DNA from 3 places in the Terrihabitans aquatilis genome. Region 1 is predicted to be linked to each of the others. Evidence: riboswitches for the same ligand, from Rfam matches in the RefSeq annotation. Region 1 holds a riboswitch; each other region holds the start of a gene.
What was found. A riboswitch is a leader RNA that binds a small molecule or an ion and turns the genes downstream of it on or off. The one in region 1 is predicted to bind thiamine pyrophosphate.
Positions count from the first base shown of each region.

Region 2: linked by a shared signal. The riboswitch ahead of thiO (glycine oxidase ThiO) and the one ahead of thiD (bifunctional hydroxymethylpyrimidine kinase/phosphomethylpyrimidine kinase) in region 1 are both predicted to bind thiamine pyrophosphate.
Region 3: linked by a shared signal. The riboswitch ahead of thiC (phosphomethylpyrimidine synthase ThiC) and the one ahead of thiD (bifunctional hydroxymethylpyrimidine kinase/phosphomethylpyrimidine kinase) in region 1 are both predicted to bind thiamine pyrophosphate.

Region 1 covers NZ_JBOCUO010000001.1:688,202-692,636, forward strand. The annotation lists gene ACQ6S1_RS03455 (glycosyltransferase family 4 protein) at 1-525, opposite strand, end outside; gene ACQ6S1_RS03460 (UDP-2,3-diacylglucosamine diphosphatase) at 549-1,367, opposite strand; gene thiD (bifunctional hydroxymethylpyrimidine kinase/phosphomethylpyrimidine kinase) at 1,433-2,260, opposite strand; TPP riboswitch at 2,250-2,364, opposite strand; gene ACQ6S1_RS03470 (DMT family transporter) at 2,402-3,331, opposite strand; gene ACQ6S1_RS03475 (hypothetical protein) at 3,535-3,753, shown strand; gene ACQ6S1_RS03480 (hypothetical protein) at 3,861-4,435, shown strand, end outside.
Region 2 covers NZ_JBOCUO010000001.1:407,064-411,498, forward strand. The annotation lists gene secD (protein translocase subunit SecD) at 1-433, shown strand, start outside; gene secF (protein translocase subunit SecF) at 447-1,385, shown strand; gene ACQ6S1_RS02090 (Mth938-like domain-containing protein) at 1,390-1,782, shown strand; gene ACQ6S1_RS02095 (phytoene/squalene synthase family protein) at 1,782-2,630, shown strand; TPP riboswitch at 2,684-2,778, shown strand; gene thiO (glycine oxidase ThiO) at 2,787-3,944, shown strand; gene thiS (sulfur carrier protein ThiS) at 3,948-4,154, shown strand; gene ACQ6S1_RS02110 (thiazole synthase) at 4,159-4,435, shown strand, end outside.
Region 3 covers NZ_JBOCUO010000001.1:1,149,743-1,154,177, forward strand. The annotation lists gene ACQ6S1_RS05915 (Bug family tripartite tricarboxylate transporter substrate binding protein) at 278-1,246, shown strand; TPP riboswitch at 1,482-1,600, shown strand; gene thiC (phosphomethylpyrimidine synthase ThiC) at 1,677-3,533, shown strand; gene ACQ6S1_RS05925 ((R)-mandelonitrile lyase) at 3,602-4,003, shown strand; gene ACQ6S1_RS05930 (TY-Chap domain-containing protein) at 4,010-4,435, opposite strand, start outside.

The DNA.
Region 1 (4,435 bases):
GAGCACGCTCGATTCGCGTGGACGGAACAGTTCCGAATCGACGCCCCGCGTCCAGGGCCGGAGCTTGGTGAACCCGCGCTCGGCAAGCTCGGCCCTCAGCGAGGCCGTGGCGACGAGCGTACCGCGCCCGGCATTGTGGAAGCGGCGCAGGAAGGCGTAACTCCAGCGCTCCGGCACCGGCAGCCGTGCGCGCAGATATTCCGGGAAACGGGTGTGGTAGCTGGTGGTGAAGCTCCACCCACGATTGAGGCAGGCGCGGCGTGCCGCCTGGCCCAGCGGGCCCTCGGTCGCGATGTGGAGATGATCTGGCGCGAACAGGGAGACATGACGGGCCACCGCGCCGGGCGGCGTGATGGCCAACCGGATCTCGGGATAGCTCGGCAGCGGAACGGTGCGGAACTCGTTGGGCGTAAGAACCTGGACCTCGTGGCCCATACGCCGGACCTCCGACGCGACACGGTCCAGTGTGCGCACAACGCCGTTCACCTGTGGATGCCAGGCGTCTGTGACGATCAGGATTCGCATCGCTCGGTGTGGCTGTTGTTCCCTCAGGCCGCGTCCAGGCTGACCGGGACGGGTGCCTCCCTCATCGCATCGTCCTGGATGAGGCGCAAGGAACGATTCCACTTGATGATCTCGAACGAGCCGTCGTCGCTCTCAGCGAGCGCGGTGCAGCTTTCCACCCAATCGCCGGTGTTGAGGTAGGTGATGCCGCCGATATCGCGCATGGCCGCGTGGTGGATATGGCCGCAGATGACGCCTTGCGCGCCGACCCGCGCGGCCTCTCCCGATAGCGCATCCTCGAATTCGGAGATGTAATTCACCGCGTTCTTGACCTTGAGCTTGGCCCAGGCCGAGAGCGACCAATAGGTGAGCCCGAGGCGGCGGCGGACGATGTTGATGTAGGTGTTGATGCCGAGCGCGGTGACATAGGCCCAATCGCCCAGAAGCGCGAGCCAGCGGGCGTGGCGCACCACCATGTCGAACATGTCGCCGTGGATGACGAGATATTTCTTGCCGTCCGCCGCCTCGTGGATGGCTGTCTCGGCGACTTCGATGCCGCCGAAATGCGAGCCGTAATAATTGCGCAGGAACTCGTCGTGATTGCCCGGAATGTAGACGAGCCGGGCGCCGTGACGCCCCTTGCGCAGCAGCTTCTGCACCACGTCGTTGTGGGCCTGTGGCCAATACCAGCTCTGTTTCAGCCGCCAGCCGTCCACGATGTCGCCCACGAGGTAGATCGTGTCGGCGTCGTGGTAGCGCATGAAATCGAGGAGAAGCTCGGCCTGACAACCCTTCGTTCCGAGGTGAACGTCGGAGATGAAGAGCGTTCGAAACCGGCGCGGCTGAGGGCGAGTCGATGTCATGGACACAGCAGAACCACTACCGTGTCACACCCCAATGACAGCGAACGCCATGGCCCCGATTTGGCTTAGCGGGGCGTCCACATGTTGTGGAAATGATGCACAGGCCCGTGGCCCTTGCCGACCTTCAGCGTATCGGAGGCCGCGATGGCACCCGAGATGAAGGCCTTCGCGCCCTGAACCGCCTCGCGGAGGGTCTGACCATTGGCGAGGCCGGCCGCAATGGCGGACGAGAGTGTGCAACCCGTGCCATGTGTGTTTTTGGTGGCGAAGCGCGGCGCGGCGTAGCGTTCGAGGCCGGTTGCGTCGAGCAGGATGTCGACGCTGTCGGGGCCATGGCCGTGGCCGCCCTTGAGCAACACCGCGCGGCAGCCGAGCCGCATCAATTTCTCGGCCTGGCGGACCATGCCGGCCTCGTCCTCGGCCGCGGGTTCATCGAGAAGGGCCGCCGCTTCGGGCATGTTGGGCGTGATGACGAGCGCCTTCGGCAGCAGAACCGAGCGCAAGGCCTCCACCGCTTCAGGCACCAACAGACGATCGCCGCTGGCAGCCACCATCACAGGATCGACGACGAGGTTTGCGGTCGCATCGTAACCGTCGAGCGATGCCGCCACCGTCTCGATGACGGAGGGCTGCGAGAGCATGCCGATCTTTACGGCCTTCACCTCGAGGTCGTCGAAGACGGAGGCGATCTGCTCGGCGATGAAGGTGCGCGGCACATCATGGATGGCGCGCACGCCCTGGGTGTTCTGGGCGACGAGCGCCGTGATGACCGACGCACCATAGACGCCGAAGGCTGCGAACGTCTTCAGATCGGCCTGAACGCCCGCCCCGCCCGTGGGATCGGTTCCGGCAATGGTGAGCGCAATCGATATGTCAGGAGATGTGTCGACCATCCCGCTTTCCTCCGCCGGCATGACCCGGATCAGGTTCGTGGGTTGGCTGGCCGCAAGGCCCCTTGCCTCTCAGCGCACCGGCGTGCGCACCCCAAGCAGATCGATGTCACATAGACGTCGCCGAGGGGCCGCGCAAGCGCCTCACACCGGCGGCGGATCGGCCTGACGGGCGCGGGCGCGCTGGATGCCGAGATGTCGCTCGTAAAGGATGACGATGATGCCGGAGGCGATGACGATGACGCCGCCGACGCCCGCGAAGATGTCAGGCCGGTCGCCGAACGCGAACCAACCGATGACGAGCGCCCAGATGAGCGTGGTGTATTCGAACGGCGCGATGACGGACGCTTCCGCGAAACGGTAGCACTGGGTGAGGAGGATCTGCCCCACCCCGCCGATCAGGCCCGCAGTAACGAGCGCGATCGCGTGGCGCGGCTCGGGAACGACCCAGCCGAACGGGATCGTCATCAGCGCGAAGAACGTCGAGAAGATGGTGAAATAGAACACCACCGTCCCCGTGCTCTCTGTCTGGACGAGGCGACGCACCTGGATCATCGCGCACGAGGTGAGGAAGGCACCCACCAGCGCGAACATGGCGCCGATCGAGGCCTCGCCGCCCGTCCCGGACACGATCTCCGCAAGCTTGCCGCCTCCTATGTGCGGCCACAGCATGACGGCGACGCCGGCCAGACCCACGAGAACCGAGAGCACGCGCACCGCACGCAACGGCTCATGCAGCACGATGGCGGCGAGGATGGTGGTGAAGATCGGCACCGCATAGGACAGCATGGTCGAATCCGGCAGCGGAAGACGCGCCAGGCCGTTGAACATGCAGAACATTGACGTCACCCCGATGCTGGCGCGTACGAAATGGCCGAACGGGCGCGGCGTGCGGAAGGCGCGCGGAATCTCGCCCACCCAGGCGAGCCAGAGCAGGATGGGCACCAGCGCGAACGCGCTGCGGGCGAAGACGATTTCGCCGGGTGGCACGGCATGGCCGACCCAGCGGACCAGGGCGGCCATCAGCGTGAAGCAGAAGGCGGCCGCGATCTTGTAGGTAATTCCCTTGAGCATGGTCCACGAACAGGGAGCGCGTGCGAGTCGCACATTGGGCAGGCGCCCCTTCTAACCCGTTCGGTCATTCGAACGACATGCAAAATCGGCAAACACACCCCAGCAGATCGCATGATGCGATTCCGAGGAACATTTTGACGGCATTGGCGTTTGCCAGCGCTGTTCCCGTCCAAGTTTCGCGTATCGGAGGTTCAAGGCCGCTCATGTCGGACGTCTATATGATCGAGATCGATGACCGGGCTCTCGGTCTCGTCGCCCGCGATCCCGTGTGCGGGACTTACCGTTTTCATGCCGCTTTGCCCGAGACGTTCGAACTCGACGGCAAGCTGTTCGACACGCCCGACGAGGCCCGTCGCGCCGCCCGCAAGATGCTGGGCATGAAGCCGCGCCACACCCTTCAGGAACTCGACTACGCCGCCTGACGGCGTGCAAATGCACAATATACCAACTCCCGCTTGCAGGCCGGAAGCACTGTGCTAGCCTTCCTCTCGCAAGAGCCATCAAGAGCTCTTCACGTAGGGGAAACACCATGAAAACGTACGCATTCGCCTCTCTGGCGACGCTTGCGCTCGTCCTCGCTCCCAGCCTCGCGCTGGCGCAGGAAGCCGAGCCGGACATGTCCCATGCCAAGAAGGTGGAGCAATATGCCCGCACCTTCCTGAAAAGCTGGGGCAATGATCCGAAGCTGCACGAGGCCATCAAGGCTTCCACCGCCAAATCGAAGGGGCTGGGCTATGACGACGTCCAGATTCAGGACAAGGAATGGCAGCTGGCCCGAACGAAGGGCAAGACGGACGAAAAGACGGCAGCAGCGGCCACCAAACTGACCGAGGATCTGGCTGGCCTCGACAAGAAAAGCGCGGCTGAGCACATGGCAGCCGGCGAAAAGACCATCTCGGAAATCCGCGGCAGCGCCACCTCGAAATTCCTGCAGGCCCAGCTCGAAAAAGCCCCCAAGGGCGCGGTGACGGAAATCTTCGTCATGGACGGCTGGGGCTGGAATGTCGGCCAGACCGGGGGCACTTCCGACTTCTACCAGGGCGATGAAGGCAAATGGCAGAAGACCTTTGCCGGCGGTGCCGACGGTGTGGAGGTGCTTCCCAT
Region 2 (4,435 bases), 280 kb from region 1:
CTATGGAATATTCGGCCTCATTGCGAACATCGCGCTTCTTATCCACGTCGGACTGATCTTCGGCCTGATGTCGTTGATCGGCGCCACACTCACGCTGCCGGGTATCGCAGGCATCGTGCTGACTATCGGCACCGCCGTGGACTCGAACGTGCTGATCTATGAGCGCATTCGGGAAGAATTCCGTGCTGGGCGCTCTGTCGTGAGCGCGATTCAGGCGGGCTTTGAAAGAGCCTTCGCAACGATTGTGGACTCCAACTCGACCATGGGCATTGCCGCGGCCATCTTGTTCCTTCTGGGCTCCGGACCGGTAAAGGGCTTCGCCGTGGTCTTCCTCCTGGGCATCGTCACTACGGTGATCACGGCCGTGACGATGACGCGTATGATGATCGCTCTCTGGTACCGCTGGACGCGGGCCAAGACGATTCCGTTCTGAAGAGGGCTTGTTCGTGCGTCTTTTGAGACTCTGGCCCGAGGGCACTCAGTTCGATTTCATGAGATGGCGGCGGATCAGTTTTCCGCTGTCCGCCGTGATGTCGATCGCGATCATCGCTCTGTTCTATGTTCACGGTCTGAATTTCGGCATCGATTTTCGTGGCGGTACGCTGTTCGAGCTTCAGGCGAAATCCGGCGAGGCACACGCGTCCGAGGTACGTGAGAAAGCCAATGCGCTGGGCTTTGGCGAAGTCGAGGTCCAGGAATTTGGAGGAGAGGGGGGCCTGTCTCTTCGCTTCCCGATCCAGGACGGAGGTGAGGATGCTCAGAGCAACGTCGTCCAGGAAGCACGCAATGCCTTCCAGGACGCCTACGAGTTTCGCCGCGTAGAGGCGGTGGGTCCCCGTGTTTCAGGCGAACTCGTTCAGGCCGGAACAGTGGGTGTCGTCCTGTCCGTGGTCGCAGTCCTGGTTTACCTGTGGTTTCGCTTCGAGCGAAACCTTGCTCTCGGTGCGATCATCGGAACGTTGCACGATATTGTGCTGACCGTCGGATTTTTTGTCGTCACCGAGATCGAGTTCAATATGACTTCGATCGCTGCAATTCTGACGATCGTCGGATACTCGCTCAACGAAACAGTGGTCGTGTTCGATCGAACGCGTGAATTGCTGCGCCGTTACAAGACGATGCCTGACAGTGAACTGCTGAACCTGTCTATCAATTCGACCATGTCGAGAACGGTGATGACAGGTACGACGACGTTCCTGTCGCTTCTGGCGCTTGTCATGTTTGGCGGAGATGCGATCCAGGGCTTTGCACAGGTGATGCTGGTTGGTGTGGTTATCTGCACCTATTCGGCGATCTTTATCTCGTCGCCTTCACTGATGTATCTCGGGCTGCGGCAAACAGAGGCTCCGGCCGCAAAAGCTGCGCCCGTGCCCGCCAAATCGTGAACGGATGACATCGCACCTGGAAAGAGGGCATTTCCCATCACTCGCGCCACTCGATGCCTATGGCAATGGCGGCTTTCGGTTCGCGGAGATGTCTCACCGCGGATCGATTCTTTGTCTCCCAAGCGGCATATGGGCGTGGCCGCCGCTTGATGCGTCCACCCTCGTGCCCGACGACTTTGCGAGGGTCGTAAACGAGGCTGACGGCATCGAGATCTTTCTGATCGGCACGGGACCGAGCCATGTGCCTCTCCCGCGCGACGTCCGAGATCATTTGCGTGATATCGGCATTCGCGTCGATGTCATGCCGACAGGTCCTGCTGCACGGACCTATAATGTCTTGATGAGCGATCAGAGGAAAGTCTCCGCCGCGTTGATCGCGGTGGAAGAAGCGCAGTGATGGACCAGACGGCGTTCTGCCAGTCCCTGGTGAGGGAGTCGGATCCCGATCGGTTTTTTGCAACTCTGTTCGCCCCGGAGGCGAAAAGGCCGGCGCTTTTCGCGCTCTATGCCTTCAATGCTGAGGTCTCGCGGGTTCGCGATGTGATCAGCGAACCCGTTCCTGGCGAAATTCGCCTGACTTGGTGGCGCGAGGTCATAGAGGGAGCGCGCGAGGTCGAAGCTGCCTCGCATCCTGTGGCGAACTCACTTCTTGCTGCCATCGGCACCTATCGGCTTCCTAGAGAAGCCCTCGTCCGCCTCATCGAAGCGCGCGTTTTCGACGTTTATAACGATCCGATGCCCACAATCGTCGACTTGGAGGGTTACGCCGGAGATACATCATCGGCACTCTTCCAGCTGGCCTCCATCATATTGGCGGATGGTCAGGATTCCGGCGCGGCAGACGCCGCCGGGCACGCGGGGGTCGCCTATTCCATCGTCGGATTGTTGCGAAGCCTTCCGCTCCATGCGTCGCGACAGCAGCTTTTCTTGCCCGCCGATGTGATGGCTCGCCACGGTGTCGACCGAAATCTGATTTTTGCTCGTAAGACCGACGATTCTATTCGGGCTGCCTTCTCGGAAATGTGCGCCCTCGCTCACAATCATCTCCAGTCAGCCAAGGAGGCTTTGAGTGACGTCGCAAAACCTGTGCTTCCGGCCTATCTGCCGGGCTCGTTGATCGAGCTCTACGCCAGACAGATGGAGCGGGCAGGTTATGACCCCCTGAAAGGCATCAGCGAGGTTTCGCAATGGCGAAAGCAAATTCGATTGTGGCAATCGGCTCGCACCGGGCAGCCACTCGGATAGGCCTCTCCGGATATCGTCGGAACTTGCAAGCCTGCGGCTGCGGGATTATTTCGTGCTCACGCCTGGGGTGCCGCCAACGCGGCTGAGATTAAACCCGACGAACCTGATCTGGGTCATGCCAGCGAAGGGAGCGCGAATATGAACATTGTAATCGATATGAACGAAGCAAGAGCCGCGAGTCGGTTCGACGTCGCGATCGTTGGCGGCGGTATCATCGGCTTGGCCATCGGCCGCGATCTTTTGAAGCGTGGTCTCTCAGTAGCCGTTTTCGAAAAGGAGCGTGTCGGATCAGGCGCGACGCGTGCCGCGACGGGCATGCTGGCCGCAACCGCGGAAGTGGAGCCCGGCGAGGACGACCTCCTGCCGCTGACGCTGGCCAGTCAGCAATTGTGGCCCCAGTTCGCAGCAGAGCTTGAAGCCGAGACCGAGATTTCGGTGGACTACAAGTCCGAAGGCACGATGGTCGTGGCGTTGTCACGCGATGAGGTCGAACGCCTGCGGTTTCGTCATCAATTGCAGACACGCCTTGGTTTGAGCACCGAATGGCTGTCTGGCAGCGCGGCTCGTGAACGCGAGCCCGGTCTGAGACCAAATGTTTCCGGTGCTATCTTCTGTGCGCAGGACCATCAGGTGGACGCTCGCCGTGTCTCCGCAGCGCTCGAAAAAGCATTCGTGAACGCGGGTGGTGTCCTGTTCGAGAATGCTCCGGTGATTTCGCTGCAGCGAAACGGACGCAAGGTTACGGGCGTCGCGACAGATCAAGGCGAGCATGCGGCGTCGACCGTGGTTCTCGCTGCGGGTGCCTGGTCCCCCCAATTGGTGCCTGACCTGCACCTTCATGTCCGACCCTTGCGAGGCCAGTCTCTCTCCTTGCGCATGGATCCGCGCGTTCCCGCTCTGAGCCATATTGTCTGGACTGAGCAAATCCATATGGCCCCAAAAGGAGATGGCCGTCTTATTGTCGGTGCGACGGTCGAGGAACGTGGTTTCGACACCAGCAATACGGCCGGCGGTGTGTTTGCGCTTTTGGAAGCAGCTCGCCAGGCACTGCCGTCAATCGAGGAACTCGCAATCGACGAGATCTGGACGGGATTTCGGCCAACATCTCTCGACGACGCGCCAATTTTAGGCGAGGTCGGTGTCGATGGTCTTGTTGTAGCAACGGGCCATCATCGGAACGGGATTCTGCTTGCGCCCATCACCGCTCGTGCACTGGCTGATCTCGTAACCGAGGGCCGAATGACCGGTCCCGAAAAAGGCTTCACTTTTGCGCGGTTCATGCGCGATGGCATCCAAAACACGGGAGAGGCGTGATCGATGGAACTCATGATCAACGGTCAGCCGCGTGAATGCGATGCCCGCAATGTCGATGAACTTCTTAAAGCCGAGTTGGAAGACGGTCATACACGGCGTGGAATAGCAGTGGCTGTGAACGGCAGGATGGTGCCGAGATCCGAATGGCCACGCAAGGTTTTCTCCAAAGGCGACAGCGTGGAAATCGTTCACGCGCTGCCAGGAGGTTGAGACGATGAACACAGAGCTTTTCAACGATCCCTTCGAGGTTGCCGGAGAGACCTTCCGCTCGCGCCTCTGGCTTGGCACGGCTGGATACCCGAACCAGAAAATCCTGCTCGACAGCGTGGAAGCCAGCCGATGCGAAATGGTGACCATGTCGATCCGCCGAGTGTCCCTGGCCGGCCAAAACTTCGACACGGTGAAGCTGCTGTCGAACTACAAATTTTTGCCCAATACCGCCGGCTGCGAGACCGCCCGCGACGCGATCCTGACGGCCGAGCTTGCGCGTG
Region 3 (4,435 bases), 460 kb from region 1:
CCGGATGGCGGGGCCGATCGAGGGCTCGCCGGATGTAAATCTGGACGGCGCGGCGGGGCATCGCCAGCGCTGCTTATATTGGCGCGATCCGGAGCGATGAAAGCCCCGTCGGCCATCGGCCAGCCTCTGCCTCCGACCACATCTCGAACGTTATATTATTTGGCCGCTCCGGGGGCAAGCTGCCTAACTCTTTGACTTGCTTAGCCCTCCGGCTTCGGCACAATGCAACCAGAGCGACATAACAAACACAACGTCGCCATTCCGGAGGAAACTGCCCATGCGCCTGCTCGCGCCCGCTCTTGCCTGTCTCACCGCCCTGGCCGCGTACGTCGCACCGGCGGCGGCGCAGGAATTTCCCACCCGTCCCATCACCCTCATCATCCCCTTTGCCGCCGGCGGCTCGACCGACCTCGTCGGCCGTCTCGTCGCCCAGCGCATGGGCGAGGAACTCGGCCAGAGCGTCGTCGTCGACAATCGCGGCGGCGCGGGCGGCAATCTCGGCTCGGCGGCCGTCGCCAAGTCCGATCCGGACGGATACACCATCCTCATGGGCACGGTCGCCACCCATGCCCTCAACCCCTTGATCTACACCAAGATCCCGTACGATCCGGAGAAGGATTTCGCGCCCGTCTCGCTGCTCGTCACAGTGCCGAACGTGATGGCGGTCAGCCCCTCGGTGCCGGCCAACACCGTTCAGGAATTGATCGAGCTTCTGAAGAAGGACCCCGGCAAATACAGCTACGCCTCCTCGGGCAACGGCACGCCGCTGCATCTGTCGGGCGAGCTCTTCAAGGCAATGGCCGGGGTGGATGTCGTCCACGTGCCCTACAAGGGCTCGGGCCCGGCGCTGATCGACGTGCTGGCGGGGCAGATCCCGATCATCTTCGACAATCTCCCCTCCTCCACCGAGCACATCAAGACGGGCAAGCTCAAGGGCCTCGCGGTCACCACCAAGGATCGCGCACCGGTCTTCCCGGACATGCCGGCCATGGCCGAGGCCCTGCCCGGCTACGAGACCTATACGTGGAACGCCCTGTTCGCCCCGGCCGGCACGCCGCCGGAGGTCGTGGCCAGGCTCAATGCCGCCGCCAACAAGGCCATCAGCGACGAGAGAACAAAGGCCCGGCTCGCCGAATTCAGTGCCACGGTCGTGACCTCGACCCCGGAAGAACTGGCCAAGCACGTCAAGACCGAGCTCGCCAAATGGGCGCCCATCGTCAAGCAATCGGGCGCCAAGATCGAGTGACGACCTGGGCGGCGGGTTCCAGCATCCGCCGCCCGCTCGTTCCCCCGTCCACATCGGTGGAGAACGCGACCTTTTTCTGCGCGTCCAGCGCATCGCGCTTCGCGCTCAGCCCCTGGGAAAGCTTCCGCACCGCCCCATGGCACCGTGCGTATCAACGTCCCCCGCAAAGGAGCGGATGCCCATGTCGGGCACCGCCAGTTGACGAACGCTCTAAACTGTCCCACCCTCCGCCTCGCAAAAAACCGAGGGGGGTCCCGACAAGGGGCTGAGATACCGACGGCCGTTCCGGCAGCGCGGTGACCCTTTGAACCTGATCCGGGTCATGCCGGCGAAGGGACGGGTCAACGCCACCATTCCGTGGCGTCTGCGCTGCTCCTCCTCGCTCATTCCGGATCTCCAACAGGCGAGGAGATCCTCTGTGAACAAGCCCATCCTTCCCGCGGATTTTTCGTCCGCCGAAATCACCACCGGCCCGCTGCCCGCCTCGCGCAAGGTCTACATGGAGAGCACGCGTGCGCCCGATCTGCGGGTGCCGGTGCGCGAGATCACGCTGACCGATCCGGCCGAGCCGGCGGTCCGCGTCTACGACACGTCCGGCCCCTACACCGACCCTGCCGTGCAGATCGATCTTGAAAAGGGCCTGCCCCGCACCCGCACGGACTGGGTGCGCCAGCGCGGCGGCATCGCGGCCTATGACGGGCGTCTCATCAAGCCGGAGGACAACGGCAATGTCGGCGAGAGCCACCTCGCCCGCGCCTTCCCGCTCCAGCACCAGCCCCTGCGCGGCGAAGGCGACGCGCCGGTCACGCAGTTCGAATTCGCCCGCGCCGGCATCATCACGAGGGAGATGATCTACGTCGCCGAGCGCGAGAACCTCGGTCGCCAGCAGGCTCTCGAGCGCGCCGATGCGGCCTTGTCGGACGGCGAGAGCTTCGGCGCCGCGTTGCCCGCCCACATCACGCCGGAATTCGTGCGCGACGAGATCGCCCGCGGCCGCGCCATCATCCCCTCCAACATCAACCATCCGGAACTGGAGCCGATGATCATCGGCCGCAATTTCCTGGTGAAGATCAACGCGAACATCGGCAATTCCGCCGTCTCCTCCTCGGTGGCCGAGGAAGTGGAGAAGCTCGTCTGGGCCATCCGCTGGGGCGCGGACACGGTGATGGATCTCTCCACCGGCCGCAACATCCACAACACGCGCGACTGGATCATCCGCAATTCGCCGGTGCCGATCGGCACGGTGCCGATCTACCAGGCGCTGGAAAAGGTCGGCGGCGATCCGGTCAAGCTCGATTGGGAGGTCTACAAGGACACCCTCATCGAGCAGTGCGAACAGGGCGTCGATTACTTCACCATCCACGCCGGCGTGCGCCTGCCCTACGTGCCGCTGACGGCCAGCCGCATGACGGGCATCGTCTCGCGCGGCGGCTCCATCATGGCCAAATGGTGCCTCGCCCATCACCACGAGAGCTTCCTGTATGAGCGCTTCGACGAGATCTGCGATCTCATGCGCAAATACGACGTCTCGTTCTCGCTGGGCGATGGCCTGCGCCCCGGCTCCATTTACGACGCCAACGACCGCGCCCAGTTCGCGGAGCTGGAGACGCTCGGCGAGCTCACGCAGATCGCGTGGCAGAAGGGCTGCCAGGTCATGATCGAGGGCCCCGGCCACGTGCCGATGCACAAGATCAAGATCAACATGGACAAGCAGCTGAAGGAATGCGGCGAAGCCCCGTTCTACACGCTCGGTCCGCTCACCACCGACATCGCACCGGGCTACGATCACATCACGTCTGGCATCGGCGCGGCCATGATCGGCTGGTTCGGCTGCGCCATGCTCTGCTACGTCACGCCGAAGGAGCATCTCGGCCTGCCCAACAAGGCCGACGTGAAGACAGGCGTCATCACCTACAAGATCGCCGCCCACGCCGCCGATCTCGCCAAGGGCCACCCCGCCGCGCAGCTCCGCGACGACGCCTTGTCGAAGGCCCGGTTCGATTTCCGCTGGGAAGACCAGTTCAACATCGGCCTCGACCCGGACACCGCGCGCGAATTCCACGACGAGACCTTGCCGAAGGAAGCGCACAAGGTCGCGCATTTCTGCTCCATGTGCGGCCCGAAATTCTGCTCGATGAAGATCACGCAGGATGTGAGGGACTACGCCGCTACGTTGAACGAAAAACAGGAAGGCATGGACGCCATGAGCGAGAAATTCCTCTCCCTCGGCGGCCAGGTCTATGTGGCGGAAGACGCGGTGAAGGAAAGCAACACTGCTCTGGGCTGAACGTTCGGCGAGGCTGGTTCACACGCCGGCCTCGCCTACATGATGGCGACGACACATCGGAGATCGTCATGGACATCACCCGCAACGGCACCCGCCCGGCCAATCCCGGCCCGGCCGATTACTTCACCGGCAAGGTCCGCGTCGAAAATTTGGTCGAAGCGCCGCAGCCGGCCCGCGTGCGCGCCGCCAACGTCCGTTTCGAGCCCGGCGCCCGCACCTTCTGGCACACCCACCCGCTCGGCCAGACTATCATCGTCACCGAAGGCACCGGCTGGGCGCAGCGCGAAGGCGGCCCGGTCGAGGAAATCCAGCCCGGAGACGTGGTGTGGTTTCCGCCGGGAGAAAAGCACTGGCACGGCGCCAGTGCCGACAGCGCCATGACGCACATCGCCATCCAGGAAGCGCAAGACGGCAGCGCCGCCGACTGGCTGGAAGAGGTGGCCGTCGAAGATTACCGCGCCGGCGGCTGATCGCCGTCAGCCCAGCAAGCACTCGCGCGCGGGCCGATATTCCCCGGCGGCGAAGGGGGCGTTGATCTCCACCTCCGAGTTCAGCGAGGCCCCGTAGCCGTCGCGAAGCGCCTTCAGCATCAGATCGGCCAGCGCCTCGAAATCCGGGGTCCGGTCGGCCTCGATTCGTTGCCGGTAATTCCCCTCGTCCCCATCGCCATCGAAGCCGAGGCGGCGGAGCGCCACAAGGCCAGCTTCGCTCACCCGGAAGGACGGGGCCTCTCCCGGCTTCGCCGTCCACACGCCGGATTCCGCCTCGCAAAGAACATGCTGGCCCTGGAACAGACACTGCACATAGCCATGCTCGGGCGGCAGCAAGGACAGGACGAGGAAGCGGTCCCGATCCGCCGTCACCTCGAAGATGGAGGCGAGACGGCCGGCAATGTCGCAGCG